DNA from 3 places in the Sphingobium sp. R-21 genome. Region 1 is predicted to be linked to each of the others. Evidence: predicted binding sites of a transcription regulator. Region 1 holds the regulator's gene; each other region holds the start of a gene.

Region 1 (9,951 bases):
CCCGATCCGCTTGATCGGCGTTGGGCGTTGCTGATGCTGCCGGTGCTGCTGATCGCCTATGGCGCGGGCCGGCTCACCAGCCTGTCGCCGATGGGCGTGTTGACCGTACCCATGGCGCTGGTCCTGCTCTGGCTAGGGGCGGCATGGCAGCTTGTACGCTGGCGAAGCTGGATGCTTCCGTTGCTGGTGCCGCTATCGCTGGCCGGGCTGATGACACTGATCCCGACGCTCAACATGAAGGCGGCTGATTATGGCTGGCCCTTTTTGTCCCTTGGCTCGGCCATGGCCACCAGCCTGCTGCTGTTCCGTCTTTCGGTGCGGATCGCGCCCTTTTCCGGTTGGATCGCTGCGATCGGCCGCGCATCGTTGGTCATCATGTATCTCCACGTCGCGGTGATCCACTATCTCTCGCCCTATGTGGCCAAGCCTTGGCTGCTGATGCAGGCGTTGCTGTTGCCGCTGGGCGCTTATTATCTGATCCGGTCCGTTCCCACCGCGCGACGCATTTTTCTTTAGGCTCAAGCCCATTCAGTGCAGGTGGCGCAGCTTGTCGGGATTGCGCATCACATAGATGCCAGTGATGTGCCCGTCCTGGATGTCGAGTGCCGTGGTCTGGAATTCGCCGTCCGCCTCCCGAGTGACGAAACCGGGAAGGCCGTTGATCAGGCCCACATGCACCAGCGTCGATCCATATTTGCCGAACAGCACGGCCAGCGCCTTGTGAACCTGCATCACCTGGCCGAAACCCAGCACGGGAACTATCGCCGCGGGACGCTTGCCGCCGCCGTCGCTGTGCAGGCTGACATCCTGGGCAAGCATGGCACCCAGCGCCGTCATGTCGCCGCTTCGCGAGGCGGCGAAGAAGGCTCCGGCGATCTCCAGCCCGCGCTGCCTTTCCACCTTGTAACGGGGCCTCGCCTCTCGCACATGGGTGCGTGCCCGGGCCGCCAGTTGGCGGCAGGCCGCCGCGTCGCGCTCGACCGTTGCGGCGATTTCCTCAAAGCCGACGCCGAAAACGTCGTGGAGCAGGAAAGCAGCCCGCTCCAGCGGCGACAATCGTTCCAGGGCCAACATCAGCGGCAGCGTGACGTCCTCTTCTTCCTCGGCCTCTTCCACCAACGGATCGGGCAGCCAGGGGCCAATATAGGTTTCACGCCTGTGCCGAGCAGATTTGAGCTGGTCCAGGCACAGCCGCGTGACCGTGCGGCGCAGGAACGCCTCCGGCTCGCGCACTGCCTCCCGGTCCGCGCTCATCCAACGGATGAAGGCCTCCTGCACCACATCCTCGGCATCCGACACCGAACCCAGCATGCGATAGGCGACGCGGACAAGTCGGGGACGCAGCGGATCGAAGCTCTCCGCCGCGTCCCCGTGCATCCCCGGCGCCATCACGCGGCCGCCTTGGCCGGTGTATCGTACCAGAGGCCGAAACCCACTGCGATGCGGTTCCAGCCGTTGATGATGTTGATCATCAGGGTCAGTTTCACCTGCTCCTCCTCCGAAAATTCGGCTGCCAGGGCCTTGTGGGCCGCTTCATGGCTGTGCCCTTCGGAGAGGCGCGTCAAGGCCTCGGTCCATTCCAGTGCGGCACGTTCGCGTGCCGTATAGCAAGGCGCCTCGCGCCAGGCGGAGAGCAGATAGATGCGCTGTTCGCTTTCGCCCTGCGCGCGGGCATCGGCGGTGTGCATGTTGAGGCAGTTGGCGCACTGGTTGATCTGCGACGCGCGGATCTTCACCAGTTCGGTGAGGCTGGGCTCAAGGCTGTCGTTAATGGCGTTGGAGGTCGCAAACCAGCTCTTCATAAGCTGGGGCGCGGCGGCAAAGGGATCTAGCTTGGCAGTCATGTCGGCACCTTTCTTTCTGGATTGTGCCTGTATGACGAGCCAGCTCCGGCTGGTGTGACATGGATGCGGAAAAAAACGCAGCTGATCACCGGGGCGACAGTCGCGTGCCTTTGGGGCTTCTGCTCAGACGAAAACGGCGCCCGCGGGGCGCCGTTTCCATATCCATATCCTGTCGAGGGTGGCGCTCAGCGCTTTTCGACGGGGACATAATCCCGCTGCGTCGGACCAGTGTAAAGCTGGCGCGGACGGCCGATCTTCTGCGCGGGATCGGAAATCATCTCGTTCCACTGAGCGACCCAGCCGACAGTGCGGGCAAGGGCGAAAAGCACGGTGAACATTTCGGTCGGGAAACCAATGGCCGAAAGGATCACGCCCGAATAGAAATCGACGTTGGGATAGAGCTTCTTTTCGATGAAATAAGGATCGTTGAGCGCGATATGCTCCAGTTCCTTGGCCACGTCGAAGATCGGATCGTCGACCCCCAGCTTGGCGAGAACCTCCTTTGCGGTCTTCTGCATCACCGTCGCGCGCGGATCGTAATTCTTGTAGACCCGGTGACCAAAGCCCATCAGGCGGAACGGATCGTCCTTGTTCTTGGCGCGGGCGATATATTCCGGAATGCGGTCCACAGTGCCGATCTCGCGCAGCATGTTGAGAGCGGCCTCGTTCGCACCGCCATGCGCCGGGCCCCACAGGCAGGCGATGCCGGCCGCGATGCATGCGAAGGGGTTGGCGCCCGACGAACCGGCGAGACGCACGGTCGATGTCGACGCATTCTGTTCATGATCGGCGTGCAGCGTGAAGATCTTGTCCATCGCGTCGACGACGACCGGATCGATCACATATTCTTCCGCCGGGACCGAGAAGGTCATGTTGAGGAAGTTGGCGGTGTAGCTGAGGTCGTTGCGCGGATAGACGAAGGGCTGACCAACCGAATATTTATAGGCCATGGCCGCGATCGTCGGCATCTTGGCGATCAGGCGATGGCTCGCGATCTTGCGCTGTTCCGGATCGTTGATGTCCGTCGAATCGTGGTAGAAGGCCGACAGCGCACCCACCACGCCGCACATGATCGCCATGGGGTGCGCATCGCGGCGGAAACCGCGGTAGAAGGTGGTGAGCTGTTCATGCACCATTGTGTGGCGCGTGATGGTGCGGGTGAAATCCTCCAGTGTCTTCTTCGACGGCAGTTCGCCGTTGAGCAGGAGGTAGGACACTTCCATGAAGCTCGACTGTTCGGCGAGCTGATCGATCGGATAGCCGCGATGGAGCAGCACGCCGGCATCGCCGTCAATATAGGTCAGCCCCGAATCGCAGCTCGCGGTCGAGGTGAAGCCGGGATCATAGGTGAACATGCCGGTGTTGGCGTAGAGCTTGCGAACGTCGATCACCTGCGGTCCGACCGTGCCGTTCAGAATGGCATAGTCCTTTGCATCGCCGCCGACGCTCAAAGTGGCATTGTTATCCGACATGGTGTTCTCCTGATACTTCAATTGGCCGATGCGTGCCTTGCAGCGGCCAATCGTTCCAAGCTCTCCGCCTTTCCCAGAAGGAAAAGGACGTCGAAAATTCCCGGCGAAACCGTGCGACCGGTCAGCGCCGCGCGCAATGGCTGCGCGACCTTTCCAAGCCCGAGGCCGGCATCCTCTGCCACGCGGCGAATGGCTTCTTCGATCGCTTCGACCGTCCAGGACTGGACGGGTGCAAGAGCGTCGGCTGTCTGTCCCAGCAGCACGCGCGCAGAATCGTCTAGCAGAGCAAGAGCCTTCTCGTCAAAATCCAGCGGGCCATTCTTGAACAGGAACTCGGCGCCTTCGGCAATTTCGTTAAGCGTCCTGGCCCGCGGCTTGAGCGAGGGCATGGCCTCTGTGAGCAGCTTCTCTCCACTCTCGGGCAGAGCCACGTTCAGCCTCGCCGCGACCCTGGGAGCAACCAGCGCGGCAAGGCGTGCATCGTCCGCCTCGCGCAGATAATGGCCATTCAGATTTTCGAGCTTCTTCATGTCGAAGCGAGAGGGCGAGCGGCCGACGCCTGTGATATCAAAGAGTTCCACGGCGCGTTCGCGAGAGATGATCTCCTCGTCGCCATGGCCCCAGCCCAGCCTCAACAGATAGTTGAGCACCGCCTCGGGGAGCATGCCCATCTCGTCGCGATAGGCGTCGACGCCCAGCGCACCATGTCGCTTCGACAGCTTTGCGCCGTCGGAACCGTGGATCAGCGGGATATGGGCGTAGACGGGTTCTTCCCAATTCATCGCCTTTATGATGCCTAGCTGGCGGAATGCATTGTTGAGGTGATCGTCACCGCGAATGACGTGGGTGACGCCCATATCATGATCGTCGACCACGACGGCCAGCATATAGGTGGGCGTCCCGTCCGACCGCAGCAGGATCATGTCGTCCAGTTCCGCATTCTGTACGACGACGCGGCCCTGCACGGCATCCTCGATCACCGTCTCGCCTTCGCGGGGCGCCTTCAGGCGGATGACGAAGGGCGCGCCTTCGGGCGCTTCCGAAGGATCGCGGTCGCGCCAGCGCCCGTCATAGCGCATAGGCTGCCTGGCGGCGCGCTGCTGTTCGCGCAGCTCGGCCAATTCCTCGGCGGTCGCATAGCAGCGATAGGCATGGCCTGCCGCAAGCATCTGGTTCGCCACTTCGGCATGGCGCGGCGCGCGTTCGAATTGGAAGACTGCTGGCTCATCCCCGCCCAGGCCGAGCCATTCCAGGCCATCGAAGATCGCAGCGACCGCCTCCTCCGTCGAACGGGTCCGGTCGGTATCCTCTATCCGCAGCAGGAACTTGCCGCCATGGTGGCGGGCGAACAGCCAGTTGAACAACGCGGTGCGCGCGCCGCCAATGTGAAGAAAACCAGTGGGCGAAGGCGCAAAACGGGTTACCACCTGCTTGTTCAATCCCGTAGAACTCACCGCTTCATTCCCTGACATTTGTCCAGATATCCACCCGGCCTATCCATGATCGCGACGCCCCCTAGCATGGCTTTCGAGCCACGACAAACCTCCGTTGCCACTTGGGTTGGAGGGAGGATGGCGCCGATCTGGCGCCCGCTGGAACTGTGGCTGGAGGAAGAGCGCGAACGGTTGCCGCTCTGGGTTCCCGTGGCCTTGGCGGCGGGCATAGCCACCTGGTTCGTTCTGCCCAACCGGCTGGATTGGCTTGCTTTCTGCTGCGTGATGCTGGGAGTCGCCTCCGCTGCGCTGCTTTTGCCATCGGGTGGCCGGACGCGGCAGGCGCTCATCGCTGGCAGCCTCCTGGCCTGCATGGGTTGCCTGCTGGTCTGGGGCAAGGCGATGTTGGTGGGATCGCCCCCGCTGGCCCGCCCTGTCATTGTTGCGCTGAAGGGAGAAGTCCAATCCGTTCAGAGATTGCCTGCTCAGCGCATGAGTCGGCTTTTGATCCGGCCGATCGGCATGCCGGCGCTGCCCGCCCTGATACGCATCAATCTTGACGAGTCTTCGACGCCGGCTGGACTGGGCGAGGGGGCCGTCGTGGCCGTCCGTACCAGGCTGATGCCGCCTGCGCCGCCCAGCTTGCCGGGCGGCTATGATTTTGCGCGCCGGGCCTATTTCGATGGTATCGGCGCAACCGGCCGTGCGCTGCCGCCCATCACGATCCTGCGACCCGCCACCACAGGTCCGCGCCTGAGAACGCGTTTGTTCGATCACATTCTGACGCGCGTTCCGGGCGAGGGGGCCGGCATTGCTGCTGCGCTGGCCACGGGTGATCAGGGTGCGATCATGCAAGCCGATGCGGAGGCGATGCGGCGGAGCGGCCTTGCGCATCTCCTGTCGATCAGCGGCCTGCATGTGACGGCACTGATCGGTGTGGTGATCTTTTTGCTGATGCGGCTGATGGCGCTCAGCCGCCGGGCAGCGCTTGATTGGCCGCTGATGCTCCTTGCGGCAGGCGGTGGAGCTTTGGCCGGCCTCGGTTATACGATCCTGACCAGTGCGTTATAGGAGTCAACACGCTAAAACCCTCAGAAATCCGTGGATCATGAAAATGTGCCCAGCGCCTTAGCCAGATATAATCATGCTCGCACCTAAGATGAGGCCAACCCCGTAGAACGCAGCAACGACCAAAAATAGAGAGGCGTTTCGTGACGGCTGGGTTCGCGCAATGGCGCTTTGATTGGCATGTTGCCTGATCGAAAGCCGAAAAGGAGACATGAGGCGAATGCCACCGCAAGAATGATCCCGATCACTTCCACTTAATTGGCTCCTGGCCTGTCAGTTTGGCGCTGCTGGCTATGTCGGGTTTGAAATGGCCTTTTCGTAATCGGCCACAAGCTGGTCGAACTTACGCTGCTCTTGACGAATTTGCCTTTTGCGCCAGTGGACGATGACCAGCATGGCGATTGCCATTAGGGCGCAAGTGGCTGCTAAATCAGGTGCCCCATCGCGGATCGCAAGCGCCGTATAAAAGAATAATATGAGCGCCAGCACCCACGCTGCGATGACGCAGAAGGTCGTGAGGCGCCAGTATAGAGGCGCTTCTGGTCGTCCGCTTTTGGGATCGAATGTGACTTTCTGTGTAAGGCTCCACATGGCCTGTGTTTGCCACAGAACACGGACACGGTGCCAGACCTGACTTTGTGGTCTTGTAGCCACTGGTGTTAACCATAACTTGCCTACCGGCGCCGAAGTGCCGACCGTGCGGTCCTGCATCGCTGCCCTGCTGGTGCTCGGAGGACTGGCGACGGGGCGGGATGCGATCACCCTCCGCCTGGTCGCGGCCGGTGCGCTGGTGGTGCTCGCCATATGGCCCGAAGCGTTGATGGGACCGAGTTTCCAGATGAGTTTCGCCGCCGTGGTCGCTCTGGTTTCACTGGGCGAGCATCCCGCTTTCCGACGCTTTGCAGCCGCGCGCGACGAGGCGGCATGGCGCCGGCTGGGGCGCAGTCTTGCGGGCATGTTGCTTACGGGTCTGGTGGTCGAACTGGTCCTCGCGCCGATCGCTCTGTTCCATTTTCACAAGGCGGGCATGCTGGGATCGGTCGCCAATCTGGTCGCCATACCCCTTACCACTCTGGTCGTCATGCCGCTGGAAGCGCTGGCCTTGCTGTTCGATCTGGGCGGGTGGGGCGCGCCCTTCTGGTGGCTTGCTGCGCGGGCGCTGGACCTGCTGCTGCTGGTGGCCCATGGCGTAGCATCCAGCCCATGGGCAGTGATGCTGACGCCCGCCCAATCCGGCGCTGTTTTCGGCCTCGTGATGCTCGGCATGCTGTGGTGCCTCCTATGGCGGAGTCACTGGCGCTGGGCGGGCCTGATGCCCGTTGCCGCAGGCGTGACCATGATCCTCGCAACCCCGATGCCTGGCATATTGATCAGCAGCGATGGCCGCCACGTCGCGGTTCGCACCGCAAGTGGCATGGCGATATTGCGGGCACGGGCTGGAAGTTACACACGCGACATGCTGGCGGAAAGCGCTGGTTACGGTGGCGCGTTGGAAGCATTGCCGGCGTTGCCCCAGGCACGTTGTTCGCTTGATCTCTGCGCCGTCCGCCTGATGGGCGGGGGACGGAAGTGGAACATTTTGCTCACCCGAAGCAATGTAAATATCGACCATGCGATATTGGCGCGGGATTGCGCCAATGCCGATATCGTCGTCAGTGACCGTAGACTGCCGGGCGCCTGCCGACCTCGCTGGTTGAAGGTGGACAGACGATTCCTCGCTCAGACCGGGGGGCTGGCCATCGATCTGGACCATGGTAGCGTGCGCAGCGCGAAAATGCGGAACGACGGGCATCCGTGGATTGCGCGACCTTCCCCTTGGCCGCGCCGGTCCGTACGCGGTCAGTTATAGCGTCGCAGCAGTCCGGCCAACTTGCCCTGAATGCGAACCTGACGCGGGTCGTAGATCTGCGGTTCATAGGCACTATTGGCAGGATCGAGTCTGACTTTGGGCCCTTCTCGCCGGAAATATTTGAGCGTCGCTTCATTTTCATCGATCAGAGCGACGACAATCTGCCCCTCCCGCGCGACTTCGGTGCGCTGGATAAGCGCGAAGTCGCCGTCGAGTATGCCTGCCTCGACCATGGAGTCCCCTGCGACTTCCAGCGCATAATGATCCCCGGTCCCAAGCAGTGCCGCGGGTACGGAGAGCATATTCTGTCCCTCCAATGCCTCTATCGGAACACCGGCCGCGATGCGGCCATGCAGGGGAATCTCCAATATGTCATTGGCGACGATCGGTGGTTTGCTCAAGGCAGGAGCAGTTGTCACCGGCGCCTTGGCAGGAACGACCAGCCTGGGCGCGCGATGCATGGCATCGGGCAGCTTGAGCACTTCAAGAGCGCGGGCACGATTGGGCAGGCGGCGGATGAAGCCGCGCTCCTCCAGCGCATTGATCAGGCGATGGATGCCGGATTTCGACCGCAGGTCCAGCGCTTCCTTCATCTCCTCGAAAGAAGGAGATACGCCTCCCTCTTCCAGCCGGATCTGGATGAAGCTCAGCAATTCCTGTTGCTTGGGTGTCAACATTTCGCCTGCCCTTCTTTGGAACGGATAGGGAACGCATAGGAAACGGAACGGGGCAAGTCAAGCGCCTAACGGTTCGCCGCGTTTATGGGAACGCGCGAGCAGCCGGGCCGTTTTCAAGCGTGCCTTCCCCGAAGAAGGTGAATAGGAGAGTAAGATGGCCAACCAGAACAACCAGGGCGGCGATCAACGTCGCGATCAGCAGGGCGGCGACCGTGCCAATCAGGGCGGACGCCAGCAACAGCAGGAAGACCAGCAGGGCCAAATGGGTGATGAGCGCCGTCAGGACAAGTCGCCCGGCAAGCAGCAGCGCTGAACAATCATCAGCTTTGCACTGGGAGGGGTCGCGTGGCGGCCCCTTTCCTTATGCAAGGGCCTTAGGCAAGGGGAAGCACCGTGACGGGATCGCCTGCCGCCGCCGGAGCGGAGCCTCCGGGGCGCAGGATGAGGCAGTCCGACATGGCCAGGGCGGCGGTGGCGGCGCTATCCTGCGACGTCACCGAAACGATGCCGGCTTCAGTGCGGAAGGCGCGAAGATAGTCGTCCCGTTCCCCCGTGGCGGGTAGTGGCGCTGCCAATGTCGCGACCGCGGTGCGCGGCAGGGGCGATGCCGCGCCCATCATGTGGCGGACCAGCGGCAGCAGGAACAGCGTCGCGGTTACGAAGGCTGATACCGGATTGCCGGGCAGGCCCAGGAAGATGGCGGAATCCAATGTCCCTGCCATCAGCGGCTTGCCCGGCCGCATGCGAATTTTCCAGAAATCGAGCGAGCCGCCAGCCTGGGCGAAGGCTGGACGGACGACATCATGGTCGCCGACCGACGCGCCGCCGGTCGAAACGATGATGTCGGCATCGGCATCGGCGGCGCGAGCAAAGGCCTGGGCCATGCCGGGCAGGTCATCTCGCACGATCCCCAGGTCGATGATGTCGCAGGGGAGGCTCGCAAGCAGGGCCGCCAGCATGGGTGCGTTAGATGACGGAAGCTGGCCTGGCTGCGTCGACGCGCCGGGCGGCACCAGTTCATTGCCGGTGGAGATCAACGCGACCCGCGCCCGGCGGGAAACGGGCAGTGCGCCATGCCCCGCCACTGCGGCAAGCGCGATCTGCGCGGGGCCAAGCGCGCTGCCGGCGGTCAGCAGGAGATCGTCCTTGCGGAAATCGGAGCCGGCCGAGCGGACATGGCGGCCCGCAGCCAGCGCCTCTTCGAGGCCGCGCAGCCTATTTCCTTCGCGGGCAGCATTTTCCTGGATCAATATGGCGTCTGCGCCCGGCGGCAAGGGCGCTCCGGTGAAGATGCGGCAAGCCTGGCCGGGCTCGATCGGCGGAGGAAGCGCCCCACCCGCCGCGCTTTCGGCAACCACCTGCCATGGCCCCGGCGATTCGGCGGCGCGAACGGCATAGCCGTCCATCGCAGAAAGGTCGGCCCAGGGCTGCTCGCGCAGTGCTGCGACATCTTCCATCAGCCAGCGTCCGGCGCAGGCGGCAACAGGCGCATGATCCGTCGGCAGCGGCCTTGCCAGCGCCATCAGGCGGTTCTGCGCCTCCGCAACGGGAAGCAGGCTCATACCGTGCCATCTTCCCTGGCTGTCCAGTCGCCGGACTTGCCGCCGC
Region 2 (9,951 bases), on a different replicon from region 1:
GTTGATGTCGTAATAGCTGTACATCGCCGCCGGATTGCCCACCGAAGCGGTCGGCAGCCGGAATTCGACGGTCGTGTGATCAGCGGACCAGGCGGCGGTCAGGCCGCCGAGCACCAGGGTCTCACCTGCAGCGCCGGTATAGAGATTGATCGTCCCGTCGGCGGCGAAATTGATGTTATATTCCGCGCCGCCCGCATAGCCGAATATCTGATAGCCGGTGGACGTCTTGCCATCCGTGTTCAGCCAGATCGTCGTATTCGTCCCGATGGCGACGGGCGCCTTCAGCGCGAAGACGAAGTCGCCATTATCCACGGTTGAATAGATCTGATAGCCGGAATTACTGTTGTCATCGATCCGATCGGTGGCAAACCAGTCATCCAGAGAGCCGTCTATTGTGACGCTATGGCCAAAGGTCATGACAAACCCCCAAACTTATGGATCCTGGAAATCACATCATAAGTTTGCGACCTGAACGTTTTTTCTTTTATTCGGCAAAGCCGAGACAGAACATATATTGGACAATGAAGGACAGCACTTCTCCTGGCATCGACGATAAATCGATGCCATCCGGCCCGTCCCGGCCATTATCCGTGCCAATAAGGCGATATCAGAGTAAAAAGCTCACTTTTCTCAAAACGCCCTTGCGGCCCGGACATCGGAAGCGCCGCATATGGCTACAGTCAAACCACGCAATCTTGGGGCGACTCGATTTTTAACAATTTTTTTCCATGGTTAATGTGCTGTTAGATACGATCTTATGTCAACTTCATTTAACCAGCATTCCCATAAAATTGTCCCGTTCATGAATAGATTGGTCTATCATTCGACATATGAGATCGTCGATTATAAAATTTGATTTATATCTTAGGGTATATCCCAGAGTGAGTTGTTTTTCTTTATAAGGTTGCCAGTTTTGATTGCCCGTCCCGCCGGAACCATTTCGTGATCCACGATCAATGTTCCCGAAATACAGGGACCATGACTATGTCTCCGGCTCACAAAAATCTCTCGCAACTCAGCGCCTTGGCAATGGCAGCTTTGATGCTTGCTGGCTGTGGTGGTGGCGGTAGCGGTGGCGGCGCCAACAACAATAGCGCCCCGACTCCGACGCCCGCGCCAACACCAGCGCCTTCGCCCAGCCCGTCACCGACCCCGTCACCGCCGCCGCTGTCCAGTTGGGACTGGATATTGCAGAGCCAGGGATTACCGGCGACACCGCCTGCGGTCGCCTATCTCGACGTCGACGGGTTCGACACGCCGACGAGTTATGTGACGCTTGCCAAGGCCAGCGGGATCAGGACGATCTGTTATCTCGACATTGGATCGGCCGAAAATAATCGTCCAGACTATGCCAGCCTGGCCGCCATTTCCGGACTGTTGGGCAACAGCTATCCCGGTTTTGCGGGGGAACGCTATATCGACATCCGCCGCTATCCCGAGTTCATCCAGATCATGGATGACCGATTGCGCATGTGCCGCGACAAGGGATTTGATTATGTCGAATTCGACGTCATGGATTCCTTCGAGGATGGCGCATCGACCACCGGCTTCGCCCTGACCGAGCAGGATATGATCGATTATGTCACCGCCCTGTCGGTTCGGGCACGGGGCTATGGGCTGAAACCGGTGCAGAAGAACGCGAGCAAATCATCCGCCAAGCTCCTTCCCCTGTTCGACGCGATCCTGTTCGAAGGCTGCGTCCTGGACAATTTCTGTTCCGATACCGCGCCCTATATCGCGGCGGGAAAACCCGCCTTCAATGCGGAATATCCGGAAGAATGGCCAGCAGGCTCATTCGATCGAACACGGGTGTGCAGTACATCTGTCAGTGCGCAGATTTCGACGATCATCACCGTCGTCGCGCTCGATCGGCCTGCGCCCGACCGGTGCAACTGACATGATCCATTGATAATTTCGGCAGAAATGGAGCGGATTTACGCGTGCAAAAGGGAAATTCGACAATCTATTTCTTGCACTATTTCTCTTTAATATCGGTTACGACTTGTCACTATTCTTAAGTTTTTATCTGTTTTTTCAATTCTGTGGCGAGACAATCCGACTTGCGGCATTGACGTCATGCGGCTAGGTTCACCTTTCGTTCTGGAAAGGGGCATATATGGACAGCCTGGCCACCATCTTTGTCATTGTCGCTCTGGTCGCGGGGCTGGCGATCGGCTGGCTGGCGCGGGGCCGGTCCGTGGCTCCGCTGCTGGCGGAAAAGGCCGATCTGGCGGGCAAGCTCGACATGGCGGCGGCCCAGCGCAATGCCGCCATCCAGGAACTGGTGGTGGCGCAGGAACGCGCGGCGCAGGCGGCGGATCTGGCGCAGAAGGTGGAAGCGGAGCGCGCGGCGCGGGAAGTGGCGGGGCGGGAACTGGCGGCGTTGCGATCCGACACGCAGGCACGGGCGGAAGCCTTCGAGGCGCAGATCGCCGCGCTCAAGGACGCGAAGGAGCAGCTTTCCGCCCAGTTCAGCGAGATTGGCGGCAAGCTGCTGCACCAGGCGCAGAGCCATTTCCTGGAACGCGCCGACCAGCGCATGACGCAGGCGCATGAGAAGAGCGAGGCGCAGCTCAGGCAATTGCTGCATCCGGTCAACGAGACGATCCAGCGCTACGACCAGAAGATCACCCAGATCGAGCAGCAGCGGACAGAGGCCTATGGCATCCTTCGCGGCGAGATCGAATCGATGAAGACGGGCCAGGAGGCGGTGCGCGCCGAGGCCCAGCGGCTGGTCGATTCGCTGCGCCATGCACCCAAGGCGCGCGGGCGCTGGGGCGAACAGCAGTTGCGCAATGTCCTGGAAACCTGTGGGCTGTCCGAGCATGTGGATTTCCGGACCGAAGTGAGCGTGGAGGGCGAGGACGGCCGTTTGCGCCCCGATGCGATCCTGCGCATTCCGGGCGGGCGGGCGCTGGTGATTGACGCCAAGGTGTCGCTGAATGCCTATCAGGATGCCTATGGCGCGGAGAGCGAGGAGGAGAGGAAACGGCTGCTGTCCGCCCACGCCGCCGCCATGCGCGCGCATGTCGATACATTGGGGCGGAAAAGCTATGCCGACCAGTTCGACGAGGCGCCCGATTATGTGATCATGTTCGTGCCCGGCGAACATTTCCTCTCCGCGGCGCTGGAGCATGATCCCCAGCTTTGGGACCATGGCTTTGCAAAGCGGGTGCTGCTGGCCACGCCGACCAACCTCATCGCCATCGCCCGGACCGTCGCGGCGGTTTGGCGCCAGGAAAAGATGGCGGACGAGGCCAAGCGAATCGGCATGCTGGGGAAGGAACTATATGAGCGGCTGGCCGGAGCGGCGAGTTCGCTCAAGAAGCTGGGCAACCGGCTGAACGGGGCCGTGGCCGATTATAACAGCTTCGTCGGCAGCTTCGAAGGTCGTGTGCTGGTGACGGGGCGCAAGCTTCGCGACCTCAATATCGAGACGGGTGGCAAAGAACTGGAGGAACTGGAGCCGGTGGAGGCGCTGGTCCGCGAACCCTCTTCGGCGGAAGCGATTCGGGCCCTGCCGAACGCGGCAGAATAGAAGGCGGCATGAAATTAGGAAGCTAACCAATGCCGTTCACCACAGGATGGGACGCTGAGATTGCTTGTCGCGGCCATTTATTAGCTCACTAAGAATAAGAGAGTGCTCCCGTCACACCCGTTGAATTTGCGTGCGGGGCCGCTGACTGGCATGGGCGAATCATGAAACGCATCGGCCTTCTCGGCGGCTCCTTCAATCCGGCGCATGACGGACACCGGGATATTTCCCTGTTCGCGATCGATGCTCTGCGACTGGATGAAGTCTGGTGGCTGGTCTCTCCGGGCAACCCGCTCAAGCCGAAAACCGGCATGGCGCCCCTACCCGCCCGTCTTGCCCACGCCCAAAAAGTTGCGCGGCGCAACCTCATCCGGCCAACTGCGATCGAGGCGCGGCTTCATACCCGCTACACGATCGACACGGTGAAGGCGCTGCAAAGCCGCTATCGCCGCAATCGCTTCATCTGGTTGATGGGGGCGGACAATCTTGCCCAGTTCGGCCAATGGAGGGACTGGCGTGGCATAGCCCGGATTATGCCCATTGCCGTAATCGCCCGGCCCGGCTATGATGAGGACGCCCGTGGCTCATCGGCCATGAGCTGGCTGCGGCGCTTCGTCCGGCCCGCACGCCAGAGTGCAGCATGGACGGATTGGAGACCGCCGGCGCTTGTGCTTCTGCGCTTTCGCCCTGATCCAAGATCGGCGACCCTGCTGCGGCAGGCAGACCCCCTCTGGCATCGCGAATATGAACACAAACGCGTGCGCGACCCGCTCACGCGCCGGTTGATTGTCTAGAATGGAGCATCTTTGACCAGACCGCATCCCGCCAACGACACGGCTCATAATGCCGACAGCGTTGCCGCCCTGCACGACCTTGTCTTGAAGTCGCTTGACGACGACCAGGCGCAGGAAACCATCTCCATCCCCCTCGAAGGCAAGAGCAGCATCGCCGATCATATGGTGATCGCCAGCGGGCGTTCATCCCGTCAGGTGGCATCGATGGCGCAGAAGCTGGCCGAGCGGATCAAGCAGGCGACTGGCCGCTCCGCCCGCGTCGAGGGCCTGCCCGTGGCTGATTGGGTGCTGATCGACGCGGGTGACGTGATCGTCCACCTTTTCCGGCCGGAGGTTCGCAGCTTCTACAATCTGGAACGGATGTGGGGTTTCGTCGACGCGCCGGTAGCGGGAACCGCCTGAGCCGCCCTTCGACAAGCGTGTCCTGAGCCGTTAGAGCGATTTCCAAGCGATCGGAACCGATCGCTGGTTAAGAAATCGCGGAAAACAAGGAAACCTGAGCGGCGATCTGATTCAATCAGATCGAAACCCGCTCTAGTGGGGGGACATGCTTCTCCACATCATTGCCCGCGGAAAGATCGGGCGCTCGCCCGAAGCGGAACTGGTCGACCGTTATGCCAAGCGGCTGACCATGCCGTTCAAGATCACCGAACTGCCCGACCGGGGCGGCAAGCTGCCGCCGGCCTCGCCGGGCACGGTGACCGTCATGCTCGACGAAAAGGGCAGGCAACTCAGTTCCCTTGATTTCGCCCGTCATGTCGAGGGCTGGCGCGATTCCGGCAAGCGCGAATGCCGCTTCCTGATCGGCGCGGCCGATGGCTTCGACGATGCGGAGCGGGACAAGGCCGACCTGCTGATCGCCTTTGGCGCGATGACATGGCCGCACATGATGGCCCGCGCCATGCTGGCCGAGCAATTATGGCGGGCTTGCTCGATCCTGGCCGGCCATCCCTATCATCGCGAGGGATAGCGCCCACCGGACCCGTGTTCCTGCGCCGATCAGGAATATGCGGGAATGGAGGTTCTTTCATTCCGCCCAAACACGGCCTAGTCAGATGCGGTCGGCATAGCGGGCCGGCAGGGGGCCTTGGTTGAGACGGACGGCAATCTTCGCGGCATGTCTTGCTGGTGCGGCGGCGCTCGCCGGATCGCGCCTGCCCGCCGCCGATGGGCAGGCCATCATCCTGACGGGCACTGGCGGGACCAGCCTCAGCGAGGAACAGGCCGCCCTGAAGACCGCGCGCCGCCAGTCGGAGGAAGCGCGGTCGCGTTCCGAGCGGCTGGAGAAACAGGCGGCCGCGGCCCGCAGCGAAGCCGATCAGGCCCGTCGCCGCGCCGCCGCCATGGCCGCCCGCATCCAGCAGGCAGAGGCCGACATCCAGGCCGCGCAGGCCCGCATCGCCATTGTCGCCCGGCTTCAGCGCGCGCAGGCCGCTCGTCTGGCCGCCAGGCAGGAGCCAGTGGTGCGCCTGACCGCCGCCTTGCAGATGATGGCGCAGCGACCATTGGCGCTGGCGCTCGTCCAGCCGGGATCGATCGACGATGCCATCCATATGCGCGCCGTGCTGGCACAGGTGCTGCCCGTCATCGAGCAACGGACAGCCGGCCTGCGCGCGGAACTGGAGCGCAGCCGCGCGCTGCGCGCCACTGCCGAGCAGGCGGCGGCGTCCCTGGCGCAGAGCCAGGAGGACCTGAAGCAGAGGCAGGCCGCGCTGCAAAAGCTGGAAGCGCAAAAGCGGCTCGCGGCGCAGGATTACCGCGCCAATGCCGATCTGGAAAGCGACCGGGCGCTCGCCCTTGGCGAGCGGGCCCGCGACATCGTCGACCTGATGGACAGGCTGGAGGAGGCAGGTGACCTGCGCGACCGGCTGGCTGCCCTGCCGGGGCCCCTGCTGCGCCCCGCCCGACCTGACCAGGCCCGCGCCCCCGCGCCCGCCCGTCCACGCGGCATGGGCGCGCCGCCGCCCTATCGCCTGCCCGTGGTCGGCGAGCTGGTGACCGGCATGGGCGAGGTGTCGGAAGGCGGCGTCCGGTCAAGGGGCCTCACCATCGCCACGCGGCCCGATGCGCTGGCGGTCGCGCCGACCGCGGGGCGCGTCGTCTTTGCTGGCCCCTATCGCGGCTACGGGCAGATCATCATCATCGACCATGGCGGCGGCTGGACGACGCTGATCACCGGGCTGCTGCGGCTGAACGCCGCCGTGGGCGATGTGGTGCGGCAGGGCGATCCGCTGGGGAATGCCGGGCCGGGACGACCCAGCGTCACGGTCGAGCTGCGGCGCAATGGCCGCCCCGTGGACATTGTGCCGCTGGTGGGCGCGGGCTGATCCAGGCCGTTTGCGTCGGCAGGGCGCGGGCCCCGCGTTCGCCGCCAGGCCCCCGATCGGCAAAGGCGCGACTCGCATTCGAACACAACTTACTTTCCCTCGCATTTTGCCCTAGGCGCTTTCCATGCCCCGACCATCTGCCCCCAAGGACGTCCCCGGCCTCCCCGCCCGCCGCGCCGCGCTTCGCCTGCTGGATGCCGTTCTGCGCCGCGGCGATCCGCTCGAAGGCGCGCTGCATGGCGCGGCGCAGGGGCTTGCCCCGGCGGACCGGGCGCTGGTCCACGCCATCGCGGCCGAGACGCTGCGCCACCTGCCGGACCTCGACGCGCTGATCGACAGCGCCACGCGCCAGCCGCTTCCCCATGATGCCAAGGCGCGGATGGTCCTGCGCATCGCCCTTGTCCAGGTGCTGGCACTGGGCACCGCGCCCCACGCCGCCATCGCGACGGCCCTGCCGCTGGTCGATGGCGGCCCCCGCAAGCTGGTGCATGGCGTCTTCGGCACGCTGACCCGCGCCGATCCCGCGCTACCCTCGCCACCCACGCTGCCGCATGAGACCGCCAGCCGCTGGGCCGCGCAATGGGGCGAGGCCATGCCGCAGGCCGCGGCCCACGCCTATGCCCAGCGTCCGCCCGTCGACATCAGCCTGCGTGATCCCGGCCAGACCGCGCATTGGGCCGAGGCCCTCAATGGCCTGAGCCTTGCCCCCGGCCATGTCCGCCTGCCCGAAGGCGCCGTCATCCCGGATCTTCCCGGCTTCGACGAAGGCGCCTGGTGGGTCCAGGACCTGGCCGCTTCCATCCCCGCGCGCCTCCTAGGCAGGGGAGAAGGACGCGATGTGCTGGACCTCTGCGCGGCGCCTGGCGGCAAGACGATGCAGCTTGCCGCTGCCGGCTGGCGCGTGACGGCGGTCGACCAGTCCAAAAAGCGCCTGGAGCGCCTGAATGAAAATCTGGAGCGCACCGGCCTGTCCGCCGCGATCGTGCAGGCGGACCTGCGCCTGTGGGAACCCGACGCTCCGGCGGACGCCATATTGCTCGACGCGCCATGCACCGCGACCGGCATCTACCGCCGCCATCCCGACGTGCTGCACCGTATCGGCGCGCGGCAGATAGCGGAGCTGGCCGAGATCCAGGCCGAACTGCTGGCGCGCGCCGCGGCGTGGCTGAAGCCGGGGGGCATGCTGATCTACGCCACCTGTTCGCTCGAACGCGCCGAGGGCGAGGAGCAGGTCGCCCGCTTCCTCGACGAATGGAAGGATTTCAGCGCCTTGCCTGCGACGGCCGCCGAATTGCCTGACGGCATCCAGCCTACGGCGCAGGGCTGGGTCCGCACCCTGCCGGACAATCTCGCCGCGCAGGGCGGCACCGATGGCTTTTTCGTCGCAAGGCTGATACGATCCATCAAGCCTTAACCAGACCAGCCCTATGGTGCGATCCGGCATTCAGAAAGACCTGTCTTGCGCCCGACCGAGCCTCTTCCCCTGCATCATAGCTGGCCGCTCTACGCCTTGCGAGACCATCTGGCGCCCGTGATGCTGGACGACCGGATCGCCAGCGACGATGGGGCACTGGCGGAACGCGGCCTTGGCCTGTGGCATTGCGACCTTGGCGACGACAGTCTGAGCTGGACCAACGGCGTCTATGATATTTTCGGGCTGGAGCGCGGGATAACGGTTCCCCGCCCCCTCGCCGTGTCGCTGTACACAGCCGAAAGTCGTACCGCGATGGAACAGTTGCGCGCCTATGCGATCCGCCACAGGCGGGGCTTCACGGTGGACGTCGACATCCGTCCGGCGGATGGCGGCGAATGCGCCATGCGCCTGATCGCTGCGCCCATCGTCCAGCGAAATCAGGTGGTTGCCCTGCACGGCGTCAAGCAGTTCCTGCCGAAGGGTTCGAAGCCGTCGACGGGACTAGACCCGACATTGTTCGTCCTCTCCTGAAAGCCCGCGATTCGGATCGGCACGTCCCGGCCAAAGCACGTGCCGAAAGCCTGTGGCCAAAAGCCTGTGGATAGCGTTAATCGAACGTTGCCCTTGGCTGCGGCCAAGGCTAAGGCCGATAGTCAAATGACCAGCCCGATCCTGATCTCGCCCTCCATCCTGTCCGCCGATTTCGCCCGTCTGGGCGAGGAGGTCCGCGCCATTGACGAGGCCGGGGCGGACTGGATCCATATCGATGTGATGGACGGCCATTTCGTGCCCAACATCACCATCGGCCCCGGCGTGGTGAAGGCGCTGCGCCCCCATACGAAGAAGCCGTTCGACGTCCACCTGATGATCTCGCCCGTGGACCAGTATCTGAACGCCTTTGCCGAAGCGGGCGCCGACATATTGACCGTCCATCCGGAGGCCGGGCCGCATATCCACCGCTCCATCCAGCATATCAAGTCGCTGGGCGTGCAGGCAGGCGTGGTGCTCAATCCCGGCACCCCGGCCAAGATGCTGGATTACCTGATCGATGATGTCGACCTGATCCTGGTGATGAGCGTCAATCCCGGCTTTGGCGGACAGAGCTTCATCAGCAACCAGCTTCGCAAGATCGAAGCGATCCGGAAGATGATCGAGAAGTCAGGCCGCGACATCCGCCTTCAGGTGGACGGCGGCATCGACTTCGCCACCGCGCCCCGCGCCATTGAGGCGGGCGCCGATGTGCTGGTCGCCGGCACAGCGACCTTCCGGGGCGGGCCGTCCGCCTATGCCGACAATATCCGGACGTTGCGCGGCGGGTGAGCGACCGCCGCCGCCTTTCCCCCCATCCCGCCCCCGAGGAGGCCGGATCCGGCCCGGAGGACGGGATCGAACAGGGCAAGCGGCTCATCCGCATCGCGGATGACAAGGGACTTTCGCTGGCGCAACGCATCGCCAATCGCTTCTATCTCCTGAGTTGGAAGACGCCGATCCACGGCCGCCGGCTGAAGGGCAAATATCCACTCAAGCTGCTCGCCGTGCCGGACGACGAAATTCCCGGCAACGCCCATGCGGGCCAGGCGATCCGTGCTGGCTATTTCCTGTTCCGGGGCCAGAAACTGCCCCTGGACAGGCTGGATTTCGCCAATCCCGGCGTGCCGGCGGGCTTTGCCGATTATCTGCACGGTTTCCATTGGCTGCGCGACCTTGCCGCCGTGGCCACCCGCGAACAGGCCGCGCCGATTGCCGAAGGCGTCATGCGCAAATGGCTGACCGCCCATGCCGACACGCCCAGCGAACCCGCCTGGCGCGCCGACAATGCGGGCTGGCGCCTGTTCTTCTGGTCGGCCTATGCACCGCTGATCCTCTCGTCCAGCGACCTTG
Region 3 (9,951 bases), on a different replicon from region 1:
CCGCCGCCGTCCGAGACGCAGGCCGTCAGCGGCATTGCAAGCAGCGCGGCGGCGAGTAGGGGGGTGCGCATTGTCATTTTCTCCTGTGCTTTCCCTGCTGGAGTGACAACCCGCGGGAGGGGAGGAAGTTGCGCGAAAATAGTCTGCCCGCCGCGGCGCCGAAAGGGGGAAGGCAGCCGGGCGGGCAGTGGTGCCAGCGGCGAGAGGGTATTCACCGCCGGGAGGGAATGAGGGGGTGGCCGCTCAGGGTGTGAGGGGCGCGGTGCCGGCGGTGCTGGCGGTGGGGGTGGCGAGATTGGGGCTGGTCAGCGTGGTGTCGCTGGCGCGGCGATTGTCGAGGTCGGACCTGGCCTGGTTGTAGCGGGCGACGAGGTCGTCCTTGAACTCCGTCAGCTTGCCTTCGTCATAGAGTTTCTTGCCGACATAGCCTGCGATCGCGCCAAAGATCAGGGTGCGGATCATGGGGTTGGCTCCTTGTTCCGTGGGGAATTTGCAAGGATAACCGTGGCGGCGCGGATCGGTTCCGGGGCGGTGCGGCAGAGCGGGCAGCGCCGTCGATATGAGGAGTCGGGCGGCTGTTCAGTGCGTGCCGGCGATGCGGCGGGCGCGGCTTTCGTCGACATATTCCTGTCGGCGGGCCATGACCAGAAAGGCGGCTTCGGAACGCAGGCAGCGCTGGCGGACATTGTCCAGGGTGGCGGCGTCGGCTTCGATCCGGGCCTGGCGGGCGAGGGCGCGGAAATCGGGGCTGGCCATGGGACGCTCCTTTCAAAGTGGGGGGCGCCGCGAACAGCGCCCCGCCTGTCAGCGGCGTCTTATGTCAGGATGCAGTGATGCTGACGCATCAGCATCCTGGCAATGCTCAGACGCCGCTCGGGCTTAACCCCGTCCTTATTCGGCGTGCTGAAGATTCACGGCCGCCATCTTGCCGCGCTTGTCCTGCTCCAGATCATAGGAGACGCGGTCCTTTTCGCGCAGGGTGGCGAGGCCGGCACGCTCGACGGCGGTGATGTGGACGAAGGCGTCCGGGGTGCCGTCATCGGGGGCGATGAAGCCATAGCCCTTGTCGGCGTTGAAGAATTTGACGGTTCCGACGATGCTCATTGGGTATTTCCTTCTTTACGTGGGCGCGTCCCGTGTGGACGGGCCTGGCGCTAGAGGGGCAGGGAAAGAAGGAAGTTTGGTGCCGCAAAGCGCCGAAAGACCGTCGATTTGCGACTGTAGCACCCCCTATATAGGGCCATGGGTGCCAAATAGCAAATCGGCGGGCGCGGCGGCCCGATCCGGCGGGTGCGATCAGCCCGCCCGATCCAGCGCGGCGAAGCCGAAAAAGACGTCGCGGGCGCGGGCGGCGGCATGTTCATAGGGGCGGCGCTGCGCCTCCACGCGGATGGCCAGCGCTTCCTCCTCCGCCATGGTCAGGTCGCGCTCATAGGCGTCGATGTCGTAGTGGAGGTCGCTTTCGTCGCCGTCGAAGCCGGGCGGGGCGGGATAGTCGGTGCGCCAGCCGTCCCTTTCCTCATCCCACCAGATGCCGCGCAGCCGGGCGGCGGCTTCATCCGGCGGGAAGCTGGCGCGTTCGACCGGCGGGACGGCCGGAATGGGCCGAAGTTCACACCGTTCATCGAAGGGATGGAAGGGGGTCTTGCCGCCCTCGCCCAGCGCCATGCGGGCGGCGACGAACAGCGCGGCGGAGGCGCCCGGCGACAAAGCGGCGGCGGCCTGTTCGAGCGCGGGCGCTTCATCGAGGGTGGCGGGGTCGGGCAAAGCGTGCGGGGAGGGTGGGGTTCCGGGGCGATCCGCCTCCGCCTGATCTGCATCTGTCTGATCCTGTGGGCAGAGCATGTCGAGATAGGCGGCGAAATCCTGCGCCACGACGCGGGCGAGGGCGGCGTCGGACCCCGCGGGCGGGCTGTCGGCCATGCGGTCGAGGCGGGAGAGCATCGACATGGCGAGGCGGTTGTCGTGGCGGTGGCGGGTGATTTCGCCTGCCTCCATGTCCTTGCGGATCACCTCCTCATGGCCGGTCAGCGCACGGGCGAGCAGATCATCGGCGAGGCGGGCGCGGGCGATGAGGATGGCCGCGTCCCAGCCGAGGCGAAAGGCCGCGCCGTCGCGGCGGATGCGCAGGGCATAGGCGGCGCGGGTGCTGATCTGCGCGGCTTCGCAGGCGGCGCGGATGATGCCGGTGGCGGCGAGGGTTTCGAGGAAGGCGCGCTGGCGGGCGGGGCTCCAGCCGTCGGCGCGGACTTGATCGGCGGCCGTGGGGAGGGAGGAGAAGTGGTAGGACATGGCAAAGCTCCTTTTTATGGGAGGGTTTGCCGGGACGGTATTAGGGGTGAGGGGTTGTAGGACAGAACAAAATGGTAACGCTTAGTGCCGTTGCAACAGTGGTGATTTCGTAGGCCTTAGCGCGATACGCTTCGAAGAAGCTACGTGAGGAAGTTTTCTATCACGCTCGGAATGAAACGGTACTGCGGATCCTCCAGACCGTCATATATATTTCTCTTTATTACTTCTCTATTAGTGGTAAAAAATCTTAAATCAACGCTTCTGATGATCTTGAATCCATCACTATTACTGAATTGACTCAATTTTATCATCGGCTGCAATAAAAGATTTCTACGCCTCTGACGAAGGTCTATTTTAAATTTGAGCTGACTTTCTATATCACGTGACTTCTCATCTTCAATTTGGAGAAGTGACGAGGCAACGCTTTGAGCAGTTTCCAATGCTATAATTTCGCCTCTACGGGCCTTCCTCAAAGTTCCAACATTAATGTTGCTATGATTTGCTAACCCTTGATACGATATTCTCAAAGTTGATATAGTTCTTTCTAAAGATTCTGGTCGAATCTGAACGAAAACGTAAAGATATTTGAAAAGATCATCAAGGATGTCTGAAAGACAAAAATCAAAATCGTCGATCAGAGAAGAGTATTTCTCCAAAACTTTCGATCCATTGAATGCTCCAACATCGTAAGAAATGCCGTCTAACCTTGTATTACCGAAATCCGCTCCAAAAAAATTAAGACCCGTCAAATCTTGATGAGATAAGTCTAAATTCCGTAAGTCAGCATGATTAAAGAAACGGAAAACATCTACACCAGAAATTCCAGCAAGTTCTTTCAAGGACTTTTTATCTGAACGAAGTATTTTTAAGGCTTTTAACAACCCCTCTGAAAAATCAGGCATTTCTATCTTCCAAAGCAATCACGCTCGCTAAGAGAACGTCAGAAAATCGATTGTCTAAGCTTCCGGGGTCTAGATCGGCGTCTCTCAAAAGAAGCTTCAGGTGCTGTATAGCGACCGCCTTATTCTCATCACCGAAAACAAAATCATGAATTTTTGCTGATATCGTAGGCTTTTCCTTAGGCTTTATATCCGATATTTCCAAGTCTTCCAAAGCACAGAATATTTCTGCTTTAATGATGGGTTCAATCCTGCCCAAGGTTTTAGATGATCCCATACGTAGTCTCGGATTGGAAACAGGGTCCCAAGGTTGGCCAGAAAGTTCATCTTCAAGCACTGGCGATAAAGTCCACCTATAGTTTGATCGATCCACCGGTTCGTATGTCACCATCGTCGGCGGAGTGCTTAAGGACAATTTTTTCTCTACTTGATCGGAATGTTCACCGTTGAGTTCCGCAGCGGCATTCAAATGTGCACTCACGTGAGAAGGCGTGAGGCGTGCGCCTGCTGCTAACCTTGCTACGGCGCTTTCCCTTGCCAGCTTGATGCGAGAGTACTCCACCTGGGCTTCGGGGACGTTCCTAGCGACGGACTTCCTATCGACCTCTAGCGGGCTCTCCACCGTTACCAACAGCGTAGCCTTTTTCAAGGATAGACGAAAGGTGAACGGGAACCGATCATCGTTTCCGCCAACTCTTCCTTGTTTGAAAGTAACATCGACGTGCACTGAAGCTGAATAATCAGAAACCTGGATAGGCTGGTGCCAAGCATCGATGGCAACCACTTCTGAAAATACTCTTATTCGATTATCCGCCAAGCTCGACCTCATCCCCTATTGAGGTGTCATTTCTTCCAAATAAACTCGAATGTTGCAAGTGGCTCGGTAAGAGTTTCACTCCGCCGCCACGGCCTCCAACCCCAACAAAGGTGCCAAATAGCGCCCGGTAAAGCTCCGCGCGTTCTTCGCGACCTTCTCCGGCGTGCCTTCGGCGACAACTTCGCCGCCCTTGACGCCGCCCTCTGGCCCCATGTCGATGATCCAGTCGGCGGTCTTGATGACATCCAGATTATGTTCGATCACGACCACGCTGTTGCCCTGTTCGACCAGGGCGTGGAGGACTTCGAGCAGTTTGCGGACGTCCTCGAAATGGAGGCCGGTGGTGGGCTCGTCCAATATGTAGAGGGTGTTGCCGGTGGCGCGACGCGACAATTCCTTGGCGAGCTTGACGCGCTGGGCTTCGCCGCCGGACAGGGTCGTGGCCTGCTGGCCGACCTTGACATAGCCGAGGCCCACTTCGGCGAGCATCGCCATCTTGTCGCGGATGGGGGGGACGGCCTTGAAGAATTCCACCGCGTCCTCGACGGTCATGTCGAGCACGTCGGCGATGGACTTGCCCTTGAACTTCACCTCCAGAGTCTCGCGATTGTAGCGGGCGCCGTGGCAGACGTCGCAGGTCACGTAGACGTCGGGGAGGAAGTGCATCTCTATCTTGAGCACGCCGTCGCCCTGGCAGGCTTCGCAGCGGCCGCCCTTGACGTTGAAGCTGAAGCGGCCGGGCTTGTAGCCGCGGGCCTGCGCCTCTGGAAGCTGCGCGAACCAGTCGCGGATGTTGGTGAAGGCGCCGGTATAGGTGGCCGGGTTGGAGCGGGGGGTGCGGCCGATGGGCGACTGGTCGATGTCGATCACCTTGTCGCAATTTTCGAGGCCGGTGACCTTGTCATGCGGGCCGGCGACGATGCGGGCGCCGTTCAGGGTGCGGGCGGAGGCGGCGTAGAGGGTGTCGATGGTGAAGCTGGACTTGCCCGATCCCGACACGCCGGTGATGCAGGTGAAGGTGCCGAGCGGGATCGACGCCGTGACGTTTTGCAGATTGTTGGCGCGGGCGTTGTGGACGGTGAGTTTCTTGCCCGAACCCTTGCGGCGGCGGGGCGGTACCTCAATGCGGCGGGTGCCGTTCAGATAGTCGGCGGTCAGGCTGTCCTTGTGCGCGAGGAGCTGGTTCAGGGTGCCCTGGGCGACGATGGTGCCGCCGTGGACGCCGGCGCCCGGCCCCATGTCGACGATATAGTCGGCGGTGCGGATCGCGTCCTCATCATGTTCCACGACGATGACGGTGTTGCCGAGGTCGCGCAGGCGCTTCAGCGTGATGAGCAGGCGGTCATTGTCCCGCTGGTGCAGGCCGATCGACGGTTCGTCGAGGACGTAGAGGACGCCCGACAGGCCGCTGCCGATCTGGGAGGCGAGGCGGATGCGCTGGGACTCGCCGCCGGACAGGGTGCCGCTGGTGCGGTCGAGGTTCAGATAGTCGAGGCCGACATTGTTGAGGAAGCCGAGGCGCTCCACGATTTCCTTGAGGATGGCGCGGGCGATCTGGTTCTGCTGGTCGTTGAGGCGGGTGGGGAGGGTGGAGAAGAAGCCGAGCGCGTCCACCACCGAGCGGCGGGTGGACATGGAGATGTCCTCTCCCGCGATCTTTACCGCCAGCGCCTCGGGCTTGAGGCGGGCGCCGTGGCAGGTCTCGCACGGCATGGCGGTCTGATATTTGCTGAGCTCCTCCCGCATCCAGGCGGATTCGGTCTGGAGGAGGCGGCGGTTGAGGTTGCCGATGACGCCTTCGAACGCTTTCTTGACCTCATAGCTCTTGCGGCCGTCGACGAAGCGCAGGGTGACCGGCTTGCCGCCGGTGCCGTGGAGGATGATGAGCTTCACCTCCCCCGGAAGGTCGGCCCAGGGGGTGTCGAGGGAGAAGCCGAACTCCTTCGCCAGGGAGCCGAGAACCTGCATGTAATAGGGGCTGGGCGGGTTGGACTTGGCCCAGGGGACGATGGCGCCCTTCTTGAGGCTGAGGGCTTCGTTGGGGACGACGAGTTCGGGGTCGAACTCCTGCCGCTCGCCCAGGCCGTCGCAGGCGGGGCAGGCGCCCTGGGGGGCGTTGAAGGAGAAGAGGCGCGGTTCGATCTCGGCTATGGTGAAGCCGCTGACGGGGCAGGCGAACTTCTCGCTGAAGACGATGCGGTTGGCGGGGATGCCGGCGCCCTTGAGGTTGCCGGTGGATTCAGCCTCCTCCTCACGGCCGGGGACGACGCCGTCCGCCAGGTCGACATAGGCGAGGCCGTCGGCGAGTTTCAGCGCCTGTTCGAAGCTGTCGGCAAGGCGCGTGGCCATGTCTTCGCTGACGGCGAGGCGGTCGACCACCACTTCGATGTCATGCTTGTATTTCTTGTCGAGGGCGGGGGCGTCCTCGATCGCGTAGAGTTCGCCGTCGATGCGCACGCGGGTGAAGCCGGCCTTCTGCCATTCGGCCAGTTCCTTGCGATATTCGCCCTTGCGGCCGCGCACCACGGGGGCGAGCAGGTAGAAGCGCGCGCCATCGGGTAACTGCATCACGCGATCGACCATCTGGCTGACCGTCTGGGCGCTGATGGGAAGGCCGGTGGCGGGCGAATAGGGAATGCCGACGCGCGCCCAGAGCAGGCGCATATAGTCGTAGATCTCCGTCACCGTGGCGACCGTCGAGCGCGGGTTGCGGCTGGTCGTCTTCTGCTCGATGGAAATGGCGGGGGAGAGGCCGTCAATATGTTCGACGTCCGGCTTCTGCATCATCTCCAGGAACTGGCGCGCATAGGCGGAGAGGGATTCAACATAGCGGCGCTGACCCTCGGCATAGATGGTGTCGAAGGCGAGGGAGGACTTGCCCGAGCCGGAAAGGCCAGTGATGACGATCAGGCTGTCGCGCGGCAGGTCGACGTCGACGCCCTTGAGATTATGCTCGCGCGCGCCGCGGACGCTTATGGTGGTCAGCATTCGGGAAACCTCTGCCGAGGGGTGATGGGATTCATGGGGCGTGTTGTTCCAGATTTGTTCTTGGGAGGCAAGGGCCGGTCGGGCGCAAGATAGGGACTGTGCGGCGAAAGGAAAAGGCAGCGGCTTTGCTCCCGCGCCTCGCCGGGTTAAAGGGCGGGGATGAGCGGGATTTCGGTTCGGATGCGATATGGCGTGCTGGGCGTGGCGATGGCGCTGGCGGCCTGTGGCGGAGGCGTGCGGTATCGGCCCGTGAGCGACGTGCCGGTGCGAGTGGGAAAGCCCTATAGCGTCAGGGGCGTGACCTATGTGCCTGCCGCCGATCCGGTCTATGATTATCTGGGCTATGCGAGCTGGTATGGCGGCGAGAGCGGGAACCAGACCGCGAGCGGCGAGCGTTTCCGACCGAGGGCGGTGACGGCGGCGCATGTGACGCTGCCCCTGCCAAGCTATGTCGAGGTGACGGCGCTGGACACGGGGCGGACGATCCTGGTGCGGATCAACGATCGCGGCCCCTTTGCCGGGCGGGGGCGGATCATCGACCTGTCGCGCGGCGCGGCGGAACAACTGGGGATCAGGGCCACCGGCCATGCACCGGTCAGGGTGCGCGTGGTGGAGCCGCCGGAAAAGGACCGCAGGAAGCTGCGCGAGGGCAAGGAGGCGCCCGAGCGCCCCGTCGTCGACGCGCGGACGCTGGCCAAGCTGCGCGCCCAGCTGGCGGCGTCGGGGCAATGATGTCGTTCGTGGAAGAATGTCGTCGGTTTGTCCCCGGCGGATGTTGCCGGGCGGCGCCGATGCGCGGATCATCGAATGGCAAAAACGGTGGTTGCGCCTTCGCGATATGGTGGCGTCCGACATGGTGACGATCCGGCAGGCGACGATCCGCTAAGGATCGAAGCCATCCGCGTCCGAGCATTTGACAGAAATCCCGGAGAGCCCGACAGCTTCCTGGATGCACCCCCGGCCGTTCCCTTGCGCCGGGGGTGCTTTCTTATGTGCGTCATTCTTTGGCTCCTGGTAATTTTACGTTACGGAATGGCTGTTTTCCTGACGTAAAATTGTCGTTCGTCCGCGCCAGACTGCATTTGGTCGAGAAGAGCGTCGTTGGCCGACCCGCCTGGCCGCCGGTCGAAAGCGAAAAGCGACGCATTCGCAAAAGGCCTACACGGATGAAGTGCGAAGACAGGGACAATGATCTGTTCGTTCTGGGATCTCTTCATTCAGGGATCTGGTTGTTCAGGCCGCTCTTCTCTTCGCCTGAGGCTTGCCGAGCGCGTGGCGCGAGGGGGCCGGGAAAAGCATTAGAGTCGAGGAGACAATTGCCATGATCGCCTTCAAGTTCGCCCCCGCCTTCGCCGCCATCGTCGCCCTGGGTGCGGCCGGCGCGGCATCCGCCACCGAATTCCAGTCCAACGGGAAGACTGTCGAGGTCAACTATCATGATCTGGACCTGTCCAGCGCGAAGGGACAGAATATGCTGAAGGGCCGCATCTGGCGGGCCGCCTGGAAGGTGTGCGCGGATGGCGCGACCTCTGCCGAAATGAAGAAATGCCAGTCGGTCGCCGCGGCGCATGTGCGCAGCTCGGTCGAACTGGCGGTCGCCAAGGCCCAGAGCGGCGAGCGCTATGCCGATATGAACAAGGAAAAGCCGGTCGGCCTGGGCAACTGAGTTTTTCCAGTCGATCCTGAAGAAGGCCCGGTGGATGCCGGGCCTTTTTTCGTTTCCGGATCAGATCGAAAGCTGATCCAACGCGGATTTCGATCCGATGAAATGAGATCGCCGTCCTTGAGTGTCGGTTCCCGCGATATCCTGATGGGCGGCGACCATAGGCGCTCACCGATCAATGCCGTTCTGACGGACGCCATTCAGATTGCAGGCGGTTTGATCGACTGTTAGCCGGACTTCAGGACGCAATTGAGCGCCGGAGCAATCAGCGTCGAGCACAATCTTGATGGAGCTATGACATGGCGAGTGCAACGGAAAGCCCGATTCTGGTGACCGGTGCGACAGGTGCTCAGGGAGGCGCGGCAGCCCGAGCGCTGTTGCGAGCGGGGTACCATGTGCGGGCGCTCGTTCGCAATCCCGGCGCAGCTGCGGCGCGGGCGCTGACGCAGCAAGGAGTTGAGGTCGTGCAGGGTGACTTCGACGATGTGGCCAGCCTTGACATGGCCGTCGCCGGCGCCGCTGGCATATTTTCCATGCAGATGCCGGCTGGCCCGGACGATCCTGATAGAGAGGTCCGGACCGGCCAGGCTCTGGTGGATGCCGCCTACCGCGCCGGCGTTCAGACATTTGTTCACACGTCTGTCGCGCGCGCAGGGGACCAGGCCGACTTTGTCGGGATGAATGACGGGCGCTGGCCGCGCACTTACTGGGACAGCAAATCCGCTGTGAATGGAGCGGTTGCGGCGCGGGGGTTCGACCGGTTCGTGATCCTGAAGCCCGCCTTCATGATGGACAATCTGTTGCCGCCAAAAGCAGCTTTCATGTTCCCCGCATTGGCCGCAAGGGGACGCATCGAAACGGCGATCGCGACCGAAACCCGGCTCGATTGGATCGCCGCGGATGACGTGGGCGCGTTTGCCGCCGCAGCATTCGGGAACCCGGACCGTTTCAATGGTCGCTCAATCGATCTTGCCGCCGAAGCGCTGACCATGGAGGAAGTGGCGGCCAAGATCGCGGCCGGCACAGGAAAGCCCGTCATTGCCGTATCACTGTCGGAAAGTGATGCGGTAGCCAGTGGGATCAATCCCGCCGTCGCATCGAGCCAGGCCTGGAACAATGTGGAGGGATATAAGGTCGATCTGGCCGCGACCCACGCCTGGGGAGTGCCCCTCACTTCTTTCGATAAGTGGATCGCGAGTTATGGTGACCAGTTCGTTATAAGCCCAGTTCGTTATAAGCTAAGTCGCGCAAGCTCCCGGTTTGTGAAATCCTAGCGCCCGGCCATGGCGCGG

Evidence for each region. The regulator LexA, encoded in region 1, represses DNA repair genes until DNA is damaged. The targets are predictions, from matches to a motif close to GTTCCNCNCTTGTTCT.
Region 2: a site for LexA is predicted at 2,087-2,102, ahead of rmuC (DNA recombination protein RmuC). Genes of this name have one in related genera too.
Region 3: a site for LexA is predicted at 7,042-7,057, ahead of uvrA (excinuclease ABC subunit UvrA). Genes of this name have one in related genera too.

Annotation. Positions count from the first base shown of each region.
Region 1 covers NZ_CP184375.1:1,078,752-1,088,702, forward strand. The annotation lists gene ACN9MX_RS19510 (acyltransferase family protein) at 1-516, shown strand, start outside; gene ACN9MX_RS19515 (sigma-70 family RNA polymerase sigma factor) at 529-1,389, opposite strand; gene ACN9MX_RS19520 (carboxymuconolactone decarboxylase family protein) at 1,389-1,844, opposite strand; gene ACN9MX_RS19525 (citrate synthase) at 2,030-3,316, opposite strand; gene gltX (glutamate--tRNA ligase) at 3,334-4,788, opposite strand; gene ACN9MX_RS19535 (ComEC/Rec2 family competence protein) at 4,888-5,820, shown strand; gene ACN9MX_RS19540 (hypothetical protein) at 6,109-6,528, opposite strand; partial or broken gene ACN9MX_RS19545 (ComEC/Rec2 family competence protein) at 6,458-7,666, shown strand; gene lexA (transcriptional repressor LexA) at 7,657-8,343, opposite strand; gene ACN9MX_RS19555 (hypothetical protein) at 8,498-8,656, shown strand; gene glp (molybdopterin molybdotransferase MoeA) at 8,718-9,905, opposite strand; gene moaC (cyclic pyranopterin monophosphate synthase MoaC) at 9,902-9,951, opposite strand, start outside.
Region 2 covers NZ_CP184374.1:2,642,138-2,652,088, reverse strand. The annotation lists gene ACN9MX_RS12725 (cadherin domain-containing protein) at 1-417, opposite strand, end outside; gene ACN9MX_RS12720 (endo alpha-1,4 polygalactosaminidase) at 1,030-1,896, shown strand; gene rmuC (DNA recombination protein RmuC) at 2,117-3,538, shown strand; gene ACN9MX_RS12710 (nicotinate-nucleotide adenylyltransferase) at 3,697-4,329, shown strand; gene rsfS (ribosome silencing factor) at 4,342-4,731, shown strand; gene ACN9MX_RS12700 (23S rRNA (pseudouridine(1915)-N(3))-methyltransferase RlmH) at 4,877-5,299, shown strand; gene ACN9MX_RS12695 (murein hydrolase activator EnvC family protein) at 5,421-6,656, shown strand; gene ACN9MX_RS12690 (RsmB/NOP family class I SAM-dependent RNA methyltransferase) at 6,781-8,070, shown strand; gene ACN9MX_RS12685 (diguanylate cyclase) at 8,116-8,601, shown strand; gene rpe (ribulose-phosphate 3-epimerase) at 8,728-9,390, shown strand; gene ACN9MX_RS12675 (heparinase II/III family protein) at 9,387-9,951, shown strand, end outside.
Region 3 covers NZ_CP184374.1:398,384-408,334, forward strand. The annotation lists gene ACN9MX_RS01795 (glycine zipper 2TM domain-containing protein) at 1-71, opposite strand, end outside; gene ACN9MX_RS01800 (hypothetical protein) at 244-462, opposite strand; gene ACN9MX_RS01805 (hypothetical protein) at 580-756, opposite strand; gene ACN9MX_RS01810 (cold-shock protein) at 892-1,104, opposite strand; gene ACN9MX_RS01815 (hypothetical protein) at 1,297-2,292, opposite strand; gene ACN9MX_RS01820 (pentapeptide repeat-containing protein) at 2,433-3,194, opposite strand; gene ACN9MX_RS01825 (hypothetical protein) at 3,187-4,008, opposite strand; gene uvrA (excinuclease ABC subunit UvrA) at 4,084-6,996, opposite strand; gene ACN9MX_RS01835 (septal ring lytic transglycosylase RlpA family protein) at 7,156-7,728, shown strand; gene ACN9MX_RS01840 (hypothetical protein) at 7,745-7,882, shown strand; gene ACN9MX_RS01845 (UrcA family protein) at 8,318-8,662, shown strand; gene ACN9MX_RS01850 (NmrA family NAD(P)-binding protein) at 8,959-9,933, shown strand; gene ACN9MX_RS01855 (LytR/AlgR family response regulator transcription factor) at 9,930-9,951, opposite strand, start outside.